Regions from separate parts of the Streptomyces sp. NPDC058371 genome, predicted to be linked through region 2. Evidence: riboswitches for the same ligand, from Rfam matches in the RefSeq annotation. Region 2 holds a riboswitch; each other region holds the start of a gene.

Region 1 (4,831 bases), on a different contig from region 2:
TATCGGCCCCGAGGCGAGGATCTCGTCCGGGGTGCCGATGTAGGCGCCCCAGTAGATGTCGATGTCCTGGTCGGCATACGCCCGGAAGGCCTGGTGGGCGTCGAGCATCACCACCACGTCGTCCACCCCCTCGGGAAAGCCCTCCGCCAGGCGGCGCCCGGTGGTGATCTGGATGGGCCGCGCGACCCGGTTGAGCCCCGTGCGGTGCCTGGCGACGAGCGCCGAGACACTGCTGATCCCGGGAACGACCTCGTACGTGAACGCCACCGCGCCCCGGTCGAGGATCTCCTCCAGGATGCCGAGCGTGCTGTCGTACAGCGCGGGGTCCCCCCACACCAGGAACGCGCCGCTGCCGTCCTCGCTCAACTCCTCGACGATCAGCCGCTCGTAGAGGGCGGCGCGGGCGCTGCGCCAGTCACCGACCGCGGGTGAGTAGGCCGCGCCCCCGGCGGCCCGGTCGCGATCCGGGTCGCGCGCTTCGACCAGCCGGTACGTCCCCTCCGGCAGATGTGCGTCGAGGATGTCACGGCGCAGCTGAACGAGGTCGGACTTCACCTCGCCCTTGTCCAGGATGAAGAACACGTCCGTGCTCTTCAGCGCCTTGACCGCCTGCAGGGTCAGCTGGTCGGGATCGCCCGCCCCGATTCCGATGACATGAATCTTTCGCACGACCCGAGTCTGCCCCACGCCACTGACAGCCGGTCTATCCGGGTTCACTCCCGCGCAGTCGCGGCGCCCACGCCACCGCGTCGACCGCCGTACCGTCCCGCTCCACGACCCCCGCCAACCTCCGCGCCCAGGCCGCCAGTTCCGCCAGATCCATCCCGTACGGCCGGTTCTGTCCGGATTCGGCGGCCCACTGTTCGGCGGCGCCCGCCCCGCGTCGCAGCAGCCGGGCGCCGCCCGTCGTGTTGCCCCGGGCCGCATGGGTCAGCCCCACCGCGAGCTGGGCCAGCCCGCGCCACAGCGCGCGCTCGTCCGCGGGACCCGACTTCCAGGCGTCCTCGAAGACCTCGTGCGCGTGGAACGGCTTGCCCGCGGCCAGCAGCGCCTGCGCCTCGACGACCGTCTCGGCGGGGCTGCGTACGACCCCTTCGGGTTGCCGCTCCACCCCGTCCGCGCCGTACGGCAGGGGCCGGCCGAGCCCGTCCCGGGGACGGGCGTTGCGGGCCCGTCCCTCCGTGTCCCGGTCGCGTCGGTCGTCAGCCCCGGCCCTGGAAATCCTGCTCATGCTCCGATTGTCCCGCGCCGGCCCCGGTGCCGCCCCCGCGCCCCCGGCGGACCGGCCTGTGGCGTGCGGTAAAGTGCTGTTCGCGCGATCACGCGGTTCACCGCGGCGAGCGCACCGGGACGTGGCGCAGCTTGGTAGCGCACTTGACTGGGGGTCAAGGGGTCGCAGGTTCAAATCCTGTCGTCCCGACGGTGCGAAGGGTCTTCGCGGGCGAAAGCCCGCGGGGGCCCTTTCTGTTCGCACCGGTCCCGCGGGGGCCGGACCGCACCCGGAGCGGGGCGGCACCCTCGCCACCGCTACAACTGGCGCATCAGGCCCACCACTCGGCCCAGGATGACCGCGTCCTCGCCGGGAATCGGCGCGTAGGCGGAGTTGCGCGGCATGAGCCACACCTGACCGTCCTGCCGGCGCAGCTGCTTGACCGTGGCCTCGTCCTCCAGGAGCGCGACGACGATGTCGCCGTGATCGGCGCTGTCCTGGCGGCGGACGGCCACCACGTCGCCGTCGCAGATGGCCGCCTCGATCATGCTGTCGCCGCTCACGGTCAGTGCGAAGAAATCGCCGTCGCCGACCATCTGGCGCGGCAGCAGGTAGATGTCCTCGATCGCCTCTTCGGCGAGGACGGGCGTGCCCGCGGAGATGCGGCCCACCAGCGGTACTGCGGCCGGCTCCGGCCCGCGGTCGGCGTCCAGACTCGGCGCCCAGGTGGGCCGTACCTGATACGCGCGGGGCCGGTGCGGATCGCGGTACAGGACGCCCTTTCGCTCCAGTACCGACAGCTGGTGGGAGACCGAGGAGGTGCTCGCCAGCTCGACGGCCTCGCCGATCTCACGCATGGACGGCGGATAGCCCTGCCGCGCCACCTCGGTCCTGATGAACTCGATGATGGCCTGCTGGCGGCCGGTCAGCTCGCCCTGCACCGACCCGGTCCCGGGCGGCCGGCCGCGGCGTGCCCTCGCGAGGTTCTCCACCTGCGCCCCCTCCGTTCAAGATCCCGTCAGTGCGTCACCATAGCCCGCCCTCCCGGACAAAGGGAACGTCGTCCGCGTATCACGGTATTCACTCCCAGGCGTCCCTCCCCGGGCACACCGTGCGGCGCGGGCGTGACCCGCCGCACCGGCCCGGTCACCGTCCGCCGACCGCGCACGGCTGCCGTCCGCCCCACCACCTGGACGTACGCGCGGGCCGGGCTATCCTGGCCGGCGTACCGGACACGGGGTGCCCCGCACGAGGGCTGAGATCACACCCGTCGAACCTGAACCAGTTAGGACTGGCGGAGGGATGTCTCATGTCATTGCCGCATGCCCGCGGTGAGGTGGCCGTCGGGTCCCCGCAGCGCGTCTTCGACGGGCGGATGCCCGCCGCTCCCGGTGATCTGCGGGTCGAGGCCCGTGGCATCGCACCCGTCCCCGAGGACGCGCGGTACGGCAGCCCGGCCCGGCTGTTCACCGTGTGGTTCGCCCCCAACCTGACCATGACGGGCGTGTTCACCGGCACCGCCGGCGTCGCGCTCGGCCTCGACTTCGCCACCGCCCTCACCGCCGTCGTCCTCGGCACCCTCCTGGGCGCGGTGCCGACCGCCTACCTGGGCACCTGGGGCAGCCAGACCGGTGCGGGGCAACTCCCGCTCGCCCGGCTGGCGTTCGGGCGGGCCGTTGCGGTGCCGGGCGCCCTGCAGTGGCTCTCCTCGATCGCCTGGGACGCGCTGATCGGCCTGTTCGGCGGGGACGCGCTGGCCCAGCTGTGCGGCTGGCCGTTCTGGCTGGGCGTCCTGGTCATGATGACCGCCCAAGGGGCTCTCGGTGTCCTCGGGTACGAGGCGATCCACCGGCTCCAGACCGTGATGACGTTCGCGCTCGCCGCCGCCTTCGCCGCGCTGACCGCCAAGCTGCTCGGCGGCAGCCACCCCGCCGCCGTCGCCACGGTCCATGGCGCCGACCGGGCCGGCGCGTTCGTCCTGACCTGCACCATCGCACTGAGCCTCGCGTTGTCCTGGGCCCCCTACGCCAGCGATTTCAGCCGGTATCTCCCGCGCACCGCGTCCCGGCCGCGGATGTTCTGGTGCACGCTGCTCGGCGTCAGCGTGTCCTTCGTGGCCGTCCAGGCACTGGGCCTGTGGGGCGCGTCCGTCTTCACCGACCAGACCGCCCGAGGCGTCGACACCCTGCTCGGCGGCGGCGTCCTCGGTGCGTTCGGCCTGCTCGCCGTCGCGCTCGCGGCCCTGTCCAGCAACGCCATGAACGACTACAGCGGCTCGCTGGCCCTGCAGACCATGGGGGTACGCCTGCCGCGTCCGGTCGCCGCCGCGCTGGCCGCCGCCCTCGGCTTCCCGCTCGTCCTGTGGATGCACGCGGCCGACACCACCACCCGCTTCCAGAACGTGCTGCTGCTCGTCGGCTACTGGATCCCCGGATTCGTCGCGATCGTGGCCGTCGACTGGCTCGTCCGGGCCAGGGCCCGCGCCGGCGCCCCGGTCGACCTGGCCGCCGAGAACGCCCGCCCGCAGCAGTGGTGGCCCGCGCTCACGGCGTTCGTCGTCGCCTTCGCCGCCGCCGTCCCGTTCATGAGCACCAGCCTGTACGTGGGTCCGGTGGCCGACGCCCTGCACGGCGCCGATCTCGCCTACGGGGTGGCCTTCGTCGTGGCGCTCGCCGTGTACGCCCCGCTGCGCCTGGGTCTCGGCGCTACCTCGAAGGAGACCCGGTCATGACACAGCCGGCCACATCACCCGGTGCCGCGACCGCACCGGTTCCGGCAGCCGCCGTCGCGCCGCCGCGCGTCCTGACCGTCGCCGGGTCGGACTCCGGGGGCGGCGCCGGTATCCAGGCCGACCTGAAGACGATGCTCGCGCTGGGCGCGCACGGCATGAGCGTGCTGACCGCGGTCACCGCGCAGAACTCCCTCGGGGTCCAGGGGGCGTGGGAGCTGCCGGCCGAGGCGGTGCGGGCGCAGTACCGCAGCGTCGTGGACGACATCGGCGTACAGGCGCTGAAGACCGGCATGCTGGCCTCGCCCCTGCTCGTCGAGACCGTCGCCGAGCTGCTCGCGGACACCGCCGCACCCGTGGTCGTGGACCCGGTGAGCGTCTCCAAGCACGGCGACCGGCTGCTCGCCGACGACGCGCTGGACGCCGTACGGACCGTACTGCTGCGGGTCGCGACGGTGGCGACCCCGAATCTCGACGAGACGGCGCAGCTCACCGGGGTCTCGGTGACGAGTGAAGGGGACATGCGCCGGGCGGCGGAACGGCTCCTGGAGTACGGGCCGCGGTGGGTCCTCGTGAAGGGCGGTCATCTGCCGGGCGAGGCCGTGGACCTGCTGACCGACGGCCGCGAGGAGCACTGGCTGCGGGCCCCGCGCCACGACAACCGCCATACGCACGGCACGGGTTGCACCCTGGCCTCCGCGATCGCGGTCGGCCTGGCGCAGGGGCATCCGGTACCGGAGGCGGTGCGCCGGGCGAAGGAGTACGTCACGGGTGCGATCGCCGCGGGCTTCGCCCTGGGCGCGGGCCTGGGCCCGGTCGACCACGGCTGGCGGACCCGCCCGCGCCGGTGACGCGCTGCGCCCGCACTTGGTTGTCGAGGTGAGCCGGGCGCG
Region 2 (4,831 bases):
GATGGCTGCCGAGAAGTCCTTGGACATCGGCGACGAAGCAGTGCGCTTCCGTGTGACCATCCCTGCCACGCTCCCGCCGTCCAAGAAGGGCGGGCCGGACAGGAAAGTCCCACGGATCGATCGATACGTCGTCGTGCGAGTCGGTACCACCATCGCGACGTTCGACACGATGAAGGTGGGTGGCAGTCCCGCCTTCTTCCCCACCGAACTGCTCAAAAAACAGATCGAGCGCCTGAGGAATGCCCAGCGCCACCGAAATGCGGCGGTGTTCCTCGGTCGACAACCCCGAGGAACACCGCCGTTCCAGCGGTCAGTCGGCCAGCGGCAGATAGACCCGGTTCCCCGCGGCCGCGAACTCCTTGGACTTCTGCGCCATGCCCTCCTCGATCTCCGCCTGGGAACCGCCGTGTTCGCGGCGGATGTCGTGGGAGATCTTCATCGAGCAGAACTTCGGCCCGCACATCGAGCAGAAGTGGGCCGTCTTGGCGGGCTCGGCCGGGAGGGTCTCGTCGTGGAACTCCCGTGCCGTGTCCGGGTCGAGGGCCAGATTGAACTGGTCCTCCCAGCGGAACTCGAAGCGGGCGTCGGACAGCGCGTCGTCCCATTCCTGAGCGCCGGGGTGCCCCTTGGCGAGGTCGGCCGCGTGTGCGGCGATCTTGTATGTGATGACGCCGGTCTTGACGTCGTCACGGTTGGGCAGGCCCAGGTGCTCCTTGGGCGTGACGTAGCAGAGCATGGCCGTGCCCCACCAGGCGATCATCGCGGCGCCGATGCCGGAGGTGATGTGGTCGTACGCCGGCGCGACATCCGTCGTCAGCGGGCCGAGGGTGTAGAACGGCGCCTCCTCGCAGATCTCCTGCTGAAGGTCGATGTTCTCCTTGATCTTGTGCATCGGGACATGGCCCGGGCCCTCGATCATGGTCTGTACGTTGAAACGCTTCGCGACCGTGTTGAGTTCCCCGAGCGTCCTCAACTCCGCGAACTGAGCGGCATCGTTGGCGTCCGCGATCGACCCGGGCCGCAGCCCGTCGCCGAGCGAGTACGTGACGTCGTAGGCGGCGAGGATCTCGCAGAGCTCCTCGAAGTTCTCGTACAGGAACGACTCCTTGTGGTGCGCGAGGCACCACGCGGCCATGATCGAGCCGCCGCGCGAGACGATGCCCGTCTTGCGGTTCGCGGTGAGCGGCACGTACGGAAGGCGCACGCCCGCGTGCACCGTCATGTAGTCCACGCCCTGCTCGGCCTGCTCGACGACCGTGTCCTTGTAGATCTCCCAGGTCAGCTCCTCGGCACGGCCGTCGACCTTCTCCAGCGCCTGGTAGAGCGGCACCGTGCCGATGGGCACGGGGGAGTTGCGCAGCACCCACTCACGGGTGGTGTGGATGTTGCGGCCGGTGGACAGGTCCATGACCGTGTCGGCGCCCCACTTCGTCGCCCACGTCATCTTGTCCACCTCCTCCTCGATGGAAGAGGTGACCGCCGAGTTGCCGATGTTGGCGTTGACCTTCACCAGGAAGCGCTTGCCGATGATCATCGGCTCGATCTCCGGGTGGTTGACGTTCACGGGCAGCACCGCGCGGCCGGCGGCGATCTCCTCGCGTACGACCTCGGGGTCGACGTTCTCCCGGACCGCCACGAACTCCATCTCGGGCGTGATCTCCCCGCGGCGGGCGTACGCGAGCTGGGTGACGGCCTCCCCGGGACGCCCCCGGCGCGGCTGCCGCGGCCGCCCCGGGAAGACCGCGTCGAGGTTCCTGAGCCCCCCGCGCGGTGAGGTGTGCTTGATTCCGTCGTCCTCGGGGCGCACGGGACGGCCCGCGTACTCCTCGGTGTCACCGCGGGCGATGATCCAGTTCTCGCGCAGCGGTGCCAGCCCCCTGCGGACGTCGGTGTCGACGGTCGGATCGGTGTACGGGCCCGAGGTGTCGTACAGCGTGACCGACTGCCCGTTGGTGAGGTGCACCTGACGGACCGGCACCCGCAGGTCGGGGCGAGAGCCCTCGACGTATGCCTTGTGCCAGCCGATGGACTTCCCGGCCTCGCCGCTCTCGGTGGAGGCGGGGGCCCCACCGTCGCCGGCCGGAGCACTCGCTCCGTCCGTCTGGCTGGAGGCAGGCGTGCGTACGTCCTTGATGGTCATGAGACCTACTCCCTACGCCGGCATTACCCGGTAACAGGTTCGGCGGTCGACGCAGCGAGTTCCGTCTGCCGATGTTTCATGTGAAACATCGCTGAGACGAAGGTCAGCGCCCTCTCAGCCCGGTGCTCCGAGCTCCCGCGTGTGCAAAGGTGCCTCCACGCTAGCGTCATATCTGGCGCGGTGAACAGAGGGCCCCTGCCGTTCTTGCGATGATCGGTCGGTGACCACGACGCAGCAGCCACCGTTCCCACCGTCCGAGCCGCCGCGTGGACGGGGTCCGGGCGACGGCCACGGGCGGGGTCCGGGCGACGGGCACGGGCACGGGCCGGACGGTGACAATGGTCACGGGAACGGCGGCGGACCCGGATCCGGCTCCGGCTCCGGTGACGCGCACGGCCCCGGCGACGGTCACGGACACGGCCACTCGCACAGCCATGGCCCCGCGGCCCCGGTCTCCAAGCACCTGCGCAAGGTCATCGCCGCCGTCCTGATCCCCTTCGCGGCCGCGGTCGTTGTCGGCCTGGCCGTGTTCTGGCCGGGCGGCGCTCCCTCGCACGAACGCACCGGCGTCGGTTTCGACCGGCAGACCCAGCAGGCCACGGTCACCAGGGTCGACCAGGTGGACTGCAAGTCCGTGAACGCCTCGGGGGACACCCCGACCGGTGACACCTCGACGCCCGAGGGCTCCTCGGCACAACAACAGGCGACGGGCGACTGCAAGAAGGCGACGATCCGGATCGACACCGGCAAGGACAAGGGCCGTACGTTCACGGAGATCGTCCAGCCCGACCAGTCACGCCAGTTGCACCAGAGCGAGAAGGTCGTGGTCGCGTACGAGCCCTCCGCGCCCAAGAACCTGCAGTACTCGGTCACCGATGTGAACCGCAAGATCCCCATGGCGGTGCTCGCCGGGATCTTCGCGCTGGCCGTCGTGGTGGTGGGCCGGATGCGCGGTCTCATGGCGCTGATCGCGCTCGCCGTCAGCTTCCTGATCCTGACGCTCTTCATCCTGCCGGCGATCCTGCAGGGCTCGAACCCCCTGGTGGTGGCCGTGATCGGCGCCAGCGCCATCATGCTGATCGCCCTCTACATGTGCCACGGCCTGTCGGCCCGTACCTCGGTGGCGGTGGTCGGCACGCTGCTCTCGCTGGTGCTGATCGGCCTGCTGGGCTCCGCGTTCATCGGCTGGGCCGCGCTGACCGGCAACGTGGACGACAACACCGGCCTGATCCATGGCCTGTATCCGTCCATCGACATGAGCGGTCTGCTCCTCGCCGGTGTGATCATCGGCTCGCTCGGTGTGCTCGACGATGTGACGGTGACGCAGACGTCGGCCGTCTGGGAGCTGCACGAGGCCAATCCGACGATGGGCTGGCGCGGGCTGTACCGGGCGGGCATCCGGATCGGCCGCGACCACATCGCCTCCGTCGTCAACACCCTCGTACTGGCGTACGCGGGTGCGGCCCTCCCCCTGCTGCTGCTCTTCTCGATCGCGCAGAGCAGCGTCGGCACGGTCGCCAACAGCGAGCTGGTCGCCGAGGAGATCGTGCGCACGCTGGTCGGCTCGATCGGCCTGGTGGCGTCCGTACCGGTGACCACGGCGCTGGCGGCCCTGGTGGTCTCCGCGGACCGCCCGAGCGGCACGGGGGCTCCGGCGCCCGCGAGTGCCCGGACTCCGGCCCGCGGCGGCAAGGGCCGCCGCCGCAAGCACTGACGCCGCCGGGTGCACGGGCTCCTGAACGGGAGCCGTACGGATCCCCTGGACGGGAGCGGATCAGGCCCCCGCGCCGAAACGGCACAGGACCCATCGCGGGAGCGCCTCGCGGGAGCGGCACAGGCCCCTCTGAACGCGAGCGTTGGAACGCCACCTCTGGGTGAGGAAGCGTTACGCCACTTGAGGGGCGCGGCGCGTCTCAGCCCGCGCTCTGCTCCTCCGCGAGGATGCGGTCCAACGCCTCGTCGAGATGGGTGTCGAAGTCGGCGAGAGAGCGCTCCTGCCCGAGCGGCACCAGCTTGTCCGTGCGGTCGAGGAATGCCACGAGCGGTGCCGTGCCGGACCGGAACAGCGCGTGGTCGCCGCCCACCTGAAGCCGGATCAGCACCTCACCGAATGCCTCCGGGTCCGCCGGCGAGATCCGCACATCCCCGTCGCCGCAGGCCCGGCCCACGCCGTCGATCAGCAACTCCCGCCCGAATGTCCAGGTCACCGGAGCATCACCGGGCAGATGAAAAGTCAGCCGCACGGCAAAAGGATCACAAGTCTCATATCGCAGCTCCACCGGAATACGGAAGGCGAGCTCCTCCGACACGAGAAAGCTCATCATGACCTCTGCCTGCACCGACTCGCGCATCGCCTACCCCGGAGTTTGCCGTCGACTGGCCAGGAATCGTCCCCCTGACGCTGGTGGCATCTTGCAGAAAGTACATGGCAGATTACAAGGAGTGAGTTTTCAGATGCTGATAGAGATCGTGAGTGTCCCTAGCAGCCTGCCGATCTCGGCCTGCAATTGCCGTGCCGCGGGAAGCAGCCGCTCCGCCTGGTGAAAGGGCAGGGAAATGGCCATGGTCGCGGCCGTTGTCCCTGCGGTGAGAGGGATCGCGGCGCAGACGGTTCCCAGCGCATATGCCTGTCGTTCCACGACTGGTTCCATCCGCCCCATGCGTTCCAGACGCCGCAACAGGGTGCGCTCG
Region 3 (4,831 bases), on a different contig from region 2:
AGGACGCCTCGGCGAAGTGACGGCGGGGGATGCGCCCCGCGCGCCGCGCCAGCCGCCCGCCCTCGACCGCGTGCCGCATGGCCTCCGCCATGAGAACGGGCTCCTGCGCGCGGGTCACCGCCGAGGCGAGCATCACACCCGCGCACCCCAGTTCCATGGCGAGCGCGGCATCGGACGCCGTGCCGGCACCGGCGTCCAGAACGACCGGCACGCGTGCGTGCTCCACGATCAGCTGGAAGTTGTGCGGATTGCGGATCCCGAGCCCGGAGCCGATGGGTGAACCCAGCGGCATGACCGCGGCGCAGCCGACGTCCTCCAGCTTCCGCGCGAGGACCGGGTCGTCGTTCGTGTACGGCAGCACGGTGAAGCCGTCGTCCACGAGCGTCTCGGCGGCATCCAGCAGCTCGATCGGATCGGGCAGCAGCGTGCGCTCGTCGGCGATGACCTCCAGCTTGACCAGGTCGGTGCCGAGGGCCTCGCGGGCCAGGCGCGCGGTCAGGACGGCCTCCCCTGCGGTGAAACAGCCCGCCGTGTTCGGCAGCACCCGGATGCCGAGCTTGTCGAGCACGGAGAGGACCGAGCCGTGGGCCGCCGGGTTCACCCGCCGCATCGCGACCGTCGTCAGCTCCGTGCCGGACGCGACGAGCGAGCGTTCCAGCACGTCGAGGCTGGGGGCGCCTCCGGTGCCCATGATCAGCCGGGACGAGAAGGTCGTACCGCCGAGGACGAAGGGATCGTCGGCCATGGGTCAGCCTCCTTGGACGGCGGTGAGGACTTCGACGCGGTCTCCCTCGGAGAGGGACGTGGACGACCACCGCGCGCGTGGGACGACGGTTTCGTTGAGCGCGGCGGCGACGCCGGACGGGGCCGGGGTCAGGGCCGAGACGAGGGTGTCGAGCGCGGTGCCCGCGGCGATCCGCTGCTGTTCGCCGTTGACGATGATGTTCATGCGGGCTGCTCCGTGAGGGCCGTGCTGAAGCGCTTGGGGGTGAAGGGGCGTGCCTCGGCCGGGAGTTCACCGGTGGCGAGGACGTGCGCCATGGCGTCGCCGGTCACGGGCGTGAGCAGGACGCCGTTGCGGAAGTGCCCGGTGGCCAGCAGGAGGCCGTCGAGCTCGGTCGGACCGAGCAGCGGCGCGTTGTCCGGGGAGCCGGGTCGCAGTCCGGCCCGGGTCTCGGTGAGCGGCAGTTCGGTGATCCCGGGGACCAGCTCGTGGGCGTCGCGCAGCAGCTCGTACACGCCGCCCGCGGTCACCGTCCTGTCCCAGCCCAGCTCCTCGCTGGTGGCGCCGACGACCAGCTCGCCGCTCTCGCGCGGCACCAGATAGACCTGGCTGCCGCGGACGACGGCGCGCACGGTCCGGCTCAGGAAGGGCGCGTACCGCTGCGGCACGGTCAGCCGCAGCACCTGCCCCTTCACCGGCCGCACGGGCGGCAGTACGGCGTCGGGGACCCCGGCGAGCCGCCCGCTGAGGCTGCCCGCGGCGAGGACGACGTGGCCCGCCGAGAGGTCGGTGCCGTGCGCGGTGCCGACGCCGGCGGCCCGGTCCCGTACGACGGAGAGCCGCTCGGCCCAGGTCCGGTGGAAGACGACCCCGGCGCGCTCGCATGCGGTGACCAGAGCCCTGGCCAGCCGGCGCGGGTCGATCTGGTGGTCGCCGTCGACCCGCAGGCCGCCGCGCACTCCGGGCGCCAGCAGCGGCTCCAGGCGACGGCACTCACGGCCGCTCAGCCACTCCGACTCCAGGCCCGACTGCCTCTGCAGGGCGTGCAGTTCGCGCAGATGGGCCCGGTCGTCGGCGTCGAGCGCGACGGCGAGCGTGCCGCACTGGCGGTAGCCGAGGTCCAGGCCGGTCGCCGCGGTCAGCTCGGCCACGAAGTCCGGATAGCGGCGCGCGGAGGCGAGGTTGAGTCCCAGCAGGGTCTGCTCGCCGTAGTGCAGTTCGGTGACGGCGGCCAGCATGCCGGCGGCCACCTGCGCCGCTCCGCCGCCCGGTTCCGGGTCCACGACCGCGGTGGAGAACCCGCGCTGAGCGGCCCGCCAGGCGGTCACCAGACCGATGATTCCGCCCCCGATGACCAGGACGTCTGAGGTACGCGACATGGGCGTCCAGCCCCTCCCTTCGCCGGCATGACCCGGATCAGGTTCGTACGGTCGGAGGCCGTCCCAGCCTCCCTCTCAGCCCGGTTCGTCCGGGCTCCCGCGTGTGCTTTACGTTGGCCAGCCTAGCCCTTCGTCACGAACCTCAGTACTCGAACCTCAGTAGAGGAGCCCTCCGCGTGGCCCGCTCGCTCGACGGTCTCGTCCTGGCCCCGGTCGCCGACCAGGCGCCGGGGCAGGTCGGCACCCGCACCCGGTTCACGTACCACGAGAAGGACGGCGTGATCTGGGCCGAGTACGCCGGCGGCGATGTCGTACGTGGTCATCTCGTGGGTAGACGGGAGGGGGACCGGCTCGACTTCCGTTACGTGCAGCTGAAGCACGACGGCACGACCTCCTCCGGGCACTGCGTGTCCGCGGTCGTCGAACTGGCCGACGGCCGGGTGCGCCTGGAGGAGACCTGGAAGTGGGAGTCGCAGGCGGGCAGCGGGACGAGCGTGGTGGAACAGATCCACGAAAGTGTGGAACAGGTCACTGAGCACGTCCCCTGACTGACATTTTGTCAGGTGTCTAAGGTGATCAGGTGAGCGAGCAGACGCAGGAGCGGACAGCGCGGCGGGTCGTCGTCGTGGGCGCGGGCATGGCCGGGGTGCAGACCGCGGTCGCCCTGCGGGAACAGGGCTTCACCGGCAGCGTGACCCTGATCGGCGCGGAGCCGCACCAGCCGTACGACAGGCCACCCCTGTCCAAGGCCGTGCTGCTCGGCAAGGCCGAGGGCTCCGCCTTCGACGTGGACTTCGAGAGCCTGGGCATCGAACTGCAACTCGGCCGCGAGGCGCTCGGCGTGCGCCCCGGGGACCACGAGCTGGACACCGACTCCGGTCCGGTCCCGTACGACGTCCTCGTGCTCGCGACGGGTGCCGAACCGATCCGGCTGCCGGGCACCGAGGGCGTGCCGGGGGTCCATCTCCTGCGCACCCTCGACGACGCCGAGCGGCTGCGTCCCGTGCTCGCCCAGCAGCACGACATCGTGGTCGTGGGAGCGGGCTGGATCGGGGCCGAGTTCGCCACGGCGGCGCGTGAGGCGGGCTGCGCGGTGACCGTCGTAGAGGCCGCCGACCGGCCGCTGGCCGGAGCGCTGCCCGCCGAGGTGGCCGCGCCGATGGCCGCCTGGTACGCCGACAGCGGTGCCACGCTGCGCACCCACGCGCGCGTGGAGCGTATCGAGCCCGGCGCGGTGATCCTCGACGACGGTTCGCGGGTGCCCGCGGGCGCGGTCGTCGTCGGCATCGGCGCCCGCCCCGCCACCGCCTGGCTGGCCGGCTCCGGGATCACGCTCGGTGCCCACCGCGAGGTGCTGGCCGACGCCCATCTGCGCACCTCCGCGCCGGACGTGTTCGCGGTCGGCGACTGCGCCTCCTTCCCCTCGGGGCGGTACGAGGGGCGCCTGCTGGTCCACCACTGGGACAACGCCCTGCAGGGGCCGCGCACGGTGGCGGCGAACATCATCGGCGAGGCCCCGGCGGCCTACGACCCGGTCCCGTACTTCTGGTCCGAGCAGTTCGGCCGCTTCGTGCAGTACGTCGGCCACCACGACTCCGCCGACACGACCGTGTGGCGCGGCGACCCCTCGGGGGCGGCCTGGACGGTCTGCTGGCTGCGGGAGGGCCGGCTCGTCGCGCTTCTCGCGGTCGGCCGCCCCCGGGACCTGGCCCAGGGCCGCAAGGTCATCGAGGCGGGGACCCCTATGGATCCGGAACTGCTCGCGGACCCGGCGCGGCCGCTGAAGGCCGCCGCGGCCTAGGGTCTGTCCGGCGGATCCTGCGGTTCCGTCCGCACGGTGCCCGGAGACTGGGCCGAGCGGGGTGGGGTGCGTGCCGCGCAAAGCGGAGCCATCACGGCCGACGACAACGCCGCGAGTGTGCGTGCCACACCCCACGACCCGGCGCATGATCCGCCGGGCGGGCCCTGGTCCGTCACCCCTGGTCGGAGGGGTCTGGCTTCCGACTGTCAGTCCGGGATGGCAGGCTTGTCCCGTGACCGAGATTGACGCAAAGATCGATGCTCTCGTCCCCGCCTGGCTCACCCTCCCCGACATCGCCGAACAGTTCGGCGTCGAGGTGACCCGCGTCCGGCAGCTGGTCAGGGAAGGCCAGCTGATTGCCGTACGCCGTGGTGAGAACCGCGCGCTGCACGTCCCCGCCGCCTTTATCGACGGGGTCGAGCAGAAGGTCGTCAAGGGCCTGACCGGCACCCTGACGCTCCTGCGGGACGACGGCTTCACCGACGAAGAGATGCTCGAGTGGCTCTTCACCCCCGACTCGACCCTGCCCGGCACCCCCGCGCAGGCTCTGAGCGAGAATCGCGGCACGGAGGTGAAGCGCCGCGCCCAGGCGCTCGCCGTCTGATCCGACAACCGTCCGGCGTACGGACCACGGCTCGCCGCTCACCCGGCCGCCGCGGTCCGTACGCGCCACCGACCACGGGGGACACACACCCATGCCCGAGACCGCCGCCACCGCCCGCCAGCAGCTCGCCGACGCCCGGGTCTACCTGTGCACGGATGCCCGTAGGCGCCAGGGCGACCTCGCCGAGTTCCTCGACGCGGTCCTGGCGGGCGGGGTCGACATCGTGCAGCTGCGCGACAAGGGCATGGAGGCGGCCGAGGAGCTGGCGCACCTCCAGGTCTTCGCGGACGCCTGCGCGCGCCACGGCAAGCTCCTCGCGGTGA
Region 4 (4,831 bases), on a different contig from region 2:
GCGCCCTACGGGACGCCGTCGCACAACCAGCCAAGTCCGCAGGAGCCCATGCCCAGCGCCCACCAGCCAGTACCCGCGCCGCAGAAGAAGAGTGCGGGCCGGGACCTGGGTGCGGCCATAGGGGTGGGCGTCGGGCTCGGTGCGGTGATCATCGCGTCGTTGTTCATCGTCAAAGCCGTGTTCGTCGGCGTGATCGTCGTCGCCGTGGTCGTGGGGCTGTGGGAGCTCACCTCACGGCTCGAGGAGCGCAAGGGCATCAAGGCGCCCCTCGTACCGCTGGCGATCGGCGGCGCGGCGATGGTCGTCGCCGGTTACGTCAGGGGCGCCGAGGGTGCGTGGGTGGCGATGGCGCTCACCGCGCTGGCCGTCCTGGTCTGGCGGATGACCGAACCGCCCGAGGGCTACCTCAAGGACGTCACCGCCGGGGTTTTCGCGGCCTTCTACGTGCCGTTCCTGGCGACGTTCGTGGCGATGATGCTCACGGCCGACGACGGTCCGCGGCGCGTCCTGACGTTCCTGCTCCTGACGGTCGTCAGCGACACCGGCGCGTACGCCGTCGGCTGGCGCTTCGGCAAGCACAAACTGGCGCCGCGCATCAGCCCCGGCAAGACCCGCGAGGGCCTGGTCGGAGCGGTCACCTTCGCGATGGCCGCGGGTGCGCTGTGCATGCAGTTCCTGATCGACGACGGCAGCTGGTGGCAGGGTCTGCTCATCGGGTTCGCGGTGGCCGCCAGCGCCACGCTCGGTGACCTCGGCGAGTCCATGATCAAGCGGGACCTGGGCATCAAGGACATGGGCACGCTGCTGCCGGGGCACGGCGGCATCATGGACCGGCTGGACTCGCTCCTGCCGACGGCACCCGTGGTGTGGCTGCTCCTGGTGATCTTCGTGGGCTCCGGCTGACCACTGCGCCCTGACCTTGTTGTACGTCGCTGACCTGCAGTTCTTGAGTGAGAGGCTCGCTGTCCACAGGGCGGCGGGCCTCTCTTCATATGTCTGCGACACTGGTAGAGCTATGCCTAAGCCCGGAGAACTCACTTTCGTCGCCCCCCGCGGAGCCAAGAAGCCGCCGCGGCACCTTGCCGATCTCACGCCCGCCGAGCGTAAAGAGGCGGTTGCCGCGATCGGTGAGAAGCCGTTTCGCGCCAAGCAGCTCTCGCAGCACTACTTCGCGCGGTACGCGCACGACCCGGAGCAGTGGACGGACATCCCGGCCGCCTCGCGCGGGAAGCTGCAGGAAGCGCTGCTGCCCGAGCTGATGTCCGTCGTCCGGCACATCAGCTGTGACGACGACACCACCCGCAAGACCCTGTGGCGGCTCTTCGACGGCACGCTCGTCGAATCCGTGCTGATGCGGTACCCGGACCGGGTCACCATGTGCATCAGCTCGCAGGCCGGCTGTGGGATGAACTGCCCGTTCTGCGCCACCGGACAGGCCGGGCTGGACCGGAATCTGTCCACCGGCGAGATCGTGCACCAGATCGTGGACGGCATGCGCGCCCTGCGGGACGGCGAGATTCCCGGTGGCCCGGCGCGGCTGAGCAACATCGTCTTCATGGGCATGGGCGAGCCGCTCGCCAACTACAAGCGGGTCGTGGGCTCGATCCGGGCGCTCACCGACCCCGAGCCGGACGGTCTGGGGCTCTCGCAGCGCGGAATCACCGTGTCGACCGTGGGCCTGGTGCCCGCGATCCACCGGTTCTCCGACGAGGGCTTCAAGTGCCGCCTCGCCATCTCCCTGCACGCGCCGGACGACGAGCTGCGCGACACCCTCGTCCCCGTGAACACGCGGTGGAAGGTGCGCGAGGTGCTGGACGCCGGCTGGGAGTACGCGGCCAAGTCGGGGCGCCGGCTGTCCATCGAGTACGCCCTCATCCGTGACATCAACGACCAGGCGTGGCGTGGTGACCGGCTCGGACGGCTGCTCAAGGGCAAGCCCGTGCACGTGAACCTGATCCCGCTGAACCCGACGCCCGGCTCCAAGTGGACCGCCTCGCGGCCCGAGGACGAGAAGGCGTTCGTCGAGGCCATCGCGGCCCACGGCGTGCCGGTCACCGTCCGGGACACCCGCGGCCAGGAGATCGACGGGGCCTGCGGGCAGCTGGCGGCGGCGGAGCGCTAGGACCCGGCTGCCCGGTGTCACCGGGGAGCCACCAGCCGCGTTCCGGCGAGGGAGCGGTAGTCTGACTGGCGTACGTACATCTTCATATTCCGACAGGGGAGCGCCACAGCGCTGAGAGTGCGGCACAGGCCGCAGACCCTCTGAACCTTGCCCAGGTCATTCTGGGTAGGAAGTTCGGTCGTTACTCAAGCTGTTGCGCCCTGCCCGGGAACTATCAGAGGTTCCCGGGCAGGGCCGCGTCTCTTCCTGGTCATCCCAGGAGGAATTCAGTGAGCACCACCAAGAGGTTGACGGCAGCGGTCGTCGCCACCGGTCTCGGGCTCGTCACGCTCTCCGCGTGCGGCTCGTCCGACGACAACGCCGGCTCCGGGTCCAAGACCGTGACCCTCGTCAGCCATGACTCCTTCGCCGCCTCGAAGAGCGTGCTCAAGGCGTTCGAGAAGGAGTCCGGGTACAAGGTCAGGGTCCTCAAGGACGGCGACGCCGGGCAGGCCGTCAACAAGGCCATCCTCACCAAGGACAACCCGCAGGGCGACGTCTTCTTCGGCGTCGACAACACACTGCTGTCCCGCGCGCTCGACAACGGACTCTTCCAGCCGTACGCGGCCAAGGGCCTGTCCGCCGTCGCCGCGGACGTCCAGCTCGACAAGGCCGAGCACCGCGTCACACCCATCGACTCCGGTGACATCTGCGTCAACTACGACAAGCAGTACTTCGCCGACCACAAGCTGGCCCCGCCGCAGTCCTTCGACGACCTGGTGAAGCCCGCGTACAAGAACCTGCTCGTCACGGAGAACGCCTCGACGTCGTCGCCGGGCCTCGGCTTCCTGCTCGGCAGCGCGGCGCGGTACGGCGACACCGGCTGGCAGGACTACTGGAAGAAGCTCAAGGCCAACGGCGTGAAGGTCGTGGACGGCTGGGAGCAGGCCTACAACGACGAGTTCTCCGGTTCGGCCGGTGGCAAGAAGGCGAAGGCCGACCGCCCACTGGTCGTCTCGTACGCCTCGTCGCCGCCCGCCGAGGTCATCTACGCCGATCCGCGGCCCAAGACCGCGCCGACCGGCGTCGCCACCGGCACCTGTTTCCGGCAGATCGAGTTCGCGGGCCTGCTGAGCAACGCGAAGAACGCCAAGGGCGGCAAGGCGCTGCTGGACTTCCTGATCACCAAGAAGTTCCAGCAGGACATGCCGCTGAACATGTTCGTGTACCCGGTGGTCGAGGGCGCCCGGGTCCCGGCCGAGTTCACCGAGTTCGGGCCGGCCGCCAAGAACCCCGAGACGCTCGCCCCCGGCACCATCGCCGACCACCGTGACCAGTGGGTCAAGTCGTGGACCTCACTCGTACTGAAGTAGCGCCCCGGCCGCCCGGGAAGTCCCGGAAACAGGGGGAGCCCGGGGCGTCCCGGGCGCGCAGGGGGCTCTCCCGCGGCGGCGCGGCGCGGCTCGGACTGATGGCGCTGCCCGTCGCGTTCTTCGCGGCCTTCTTCGCGTACCCGGTGGCGGCGATCGTCGGCCGCGGGCTCAAGGCCGACGGGGTCTGGCGGTTCGGGCGGATCGGCGAGGTGCTCGCCCAGTCCGACATCCGGCACGTCCTGTGGTTCACCACCTGGCAGGCGTGCGCGTCGACCGCGCTCACGCTGCTGATCGCGCTCCCCGGCGCGTATGTCTTCGCGCGCTTCGAGTTCCGGGGCAAGCAGGTGCTGCGGGCGGTGGTCACCGTCCCCTTCGTGCTGCCGACCGTCGTCGTCGGCACCGCATTCCTGGCGCTGGTCGGCCGGGGCGGGCTGCTCGACGAGCTGTGGGGCGTACGGCTGGACACCACTGTCTGGGCGATCCTGCTCGCGCACGTCTTCTTCAACTACGCCGTCGTCGTCCGGACGGTCGGCGGTCTCTGGGCGCAGCTCGACCCGCGTCAGGAGGAGGCCGCGCGGATGCTCGGCGCCTCCCGGTTCGCCGCCTGGCGCAAGGTGACCCTGCCGGCTCTCGGGCCCGCCCTCGCCGCTGCCGCTCTCATGGTCTTCCTCTTCACCTTCACCTCGTTCGGTGTGGTGCAGATCCTCGGCGGCCCCACCTTCTCGACCCTCGAGGTCGAGATCTACCGGCAGACCTCGGAGATCTTCGATCTCTCCACCGCCGCCGTGCTGACCATCGTCCAGTTCGTGGCGGTCGGCGCGATCCTCGCGGTGCACGCCTGGACCGTACGGCGCCGGGAGACCGCCCTGCGTCTGGTGGACGCCTCGATGACCGCGCGCCGGCCGCGTGGGGCCGGGCAGTGGGCGCTGCTCGCCGGGGTCCTCGCGAGCATCGCCGTCCTGCTCGTGCTGCCTCTCGGGGTGCTGGTCCAGCGGTCCCTGGACACCCCCGGCGGTTACGGGTTGGCGTACTACAGAGCGCTCACCTCCGAGGACGGCGGCATCTTCCTGGTGGCGCCGATCGAGGCGATCGGCAACTCGCTCCAGTACGCGTTCGCCGCCACCGCCGTCGCCGTGCTGATCGGCGCTCTCGCGGCCACCGCCCTCACCCGGCGTGCGGGCCGGCTCGTCCGCGGGTTCGACGCGCTGCTGATGCTGCCGCTCGGCGTCTCCGCGGTCACGGTCGGCTTCGGGTTCCTGATCGCCCTGGACGAGCCGCCGCTGGATCTGCGGTCCTCCTGGATCCTGGTGCCGCTCGCGCAGGCACTCGTCGGTGTCCCGTTCGTGGTCCGCACGAT

The links. A riboswitch is a leader RNA that binds a small molecule or an ion and turns the genes downstream of it on or off. The one in region 2 is predicted to bind thiamine pyrophosphate.
Region 1: another riboswitch for thiamine pyrophosphate. It lies ahead of ACFWM2_RS02710 (purine-cytosine permease family protein); the one in region 2 lies ahead of thiC (phosphomethylpyrimidine synthase ThiC).
Region 3: another riboswitch for thiamine pyrophosphate. It lies ahead of thiO (glycine oxidase ThiO); the one in region 2 lies ahead of thiC (phosphomethylpyrimidine synthase ThiC).
Region 4: another riboswitch for thiamine pyrophosphate. It lies ahead of ACFWM2_RS20190 (thiamine ABC transporter substrate binding subunit); the one in region 2 lies ahead of thiC (phosphomethylpyrimidine synthase ThiC).

The regions. Positions count from the first base shown of each region.
Region 1 is NZ_JBHXJC010000001.1:622,837-627,667, forward strand. Features, by position in the region: gene cobF (precorrin-6A synthase (deacetylating)) at 1-669, opposite strand, end outside; gene ACFWM2_RS02695 (DUF309 domain-containing protein) at 704-1,231, opposite strand; tRNA gene ACFWM2_RS02700 (tRNA-Pro) at 1,347-1,420, shown strand; gene lexA (transcriptional repressor LexA) at 1,528-2,202, opposite strand; TPP riboswitch at 2,436-2,530, shown strand; gene ACFWM2_RS02710 (purine-cytosine permease family protein) at 2,520-3,941, shown strand; gene thiD (bifunctional hydroxymethylpyrimidine kinase/phosphomethylpyrimidine kinase) at 3,938-4,789, shown strand.
Region 2 is NZ_JBHXJC010000016.1:15,112-19,942, reverse strand. Features, by position in the region: gene thiC (phosphomethylpyrimidine synthase ThiC) at 311-2,140, opposite strand; TPP riboswitch at 2,133-2,289, opposite strand; gene ACFWM2_RS33620 (YibE/F family protein) at 2,361-3,854, shown strand; gene ACFWM2_RS33615 (SsgA family sporulation/cell division regulator) at 4,054-4,491, opposite strand; gene ACFWM2_RS33610 (IclR family transcriptional regulator) at 4,591-4,831, opposite strand, start outside.
Region 3 is NZ_JBHXJC010000005.1:72,011-76,841, forward strand. Features, by position in the region: gene ACFWM2_RS17615 (thiazole synthase) at 1-745, opposite strand, end outside; gene thiS (sulfur carrier protein ThiS) at 749-949, opposite strand; gene thiO (glycine oxidase ThiO) at 946-2,103, opposite strand; TPP riboswitch at 2,101-2,214, opposite strand; gene ACFWM2_RS17630 (hypothetical protein) at 2,280-2,651, shown strand; gene ACFWM2_RS17635 (NAD(P)/FAD-dependent oxidoreductase) at 2,684-3,904, shown strand; gene ACFWM2_RS17640 (Rv2175c family DNA-binding protein) at 4,137-4,508, shown strand; gene thiE (thiamine phosphate synthase) at 4,600-4,831, shown strand, end outside.
Region 4 is NZ_JBHXJC010000006.1:126,773-131,603, reverse strand. Features, by position in the region: gene ACFWM2_RS20200 (phosphatidate cytidylyltransferase) at 1-903, shown strand, start outside; gene rlmN (23S rRNA (adenine(2503)-C(2))-methyltransferase RlmN) at 1,016-2,122, shown strand; TPP riboswitch at 2,207-2,312, shown strand; gene ACFWM2_RS20190 (thiamine ABC transporter substrate binding subunit) at 2,392-3,474, shown strand; gene ACFWM2_RS20185 (ABC transporter permease) at 3,450-4,831, shown strand, end outside.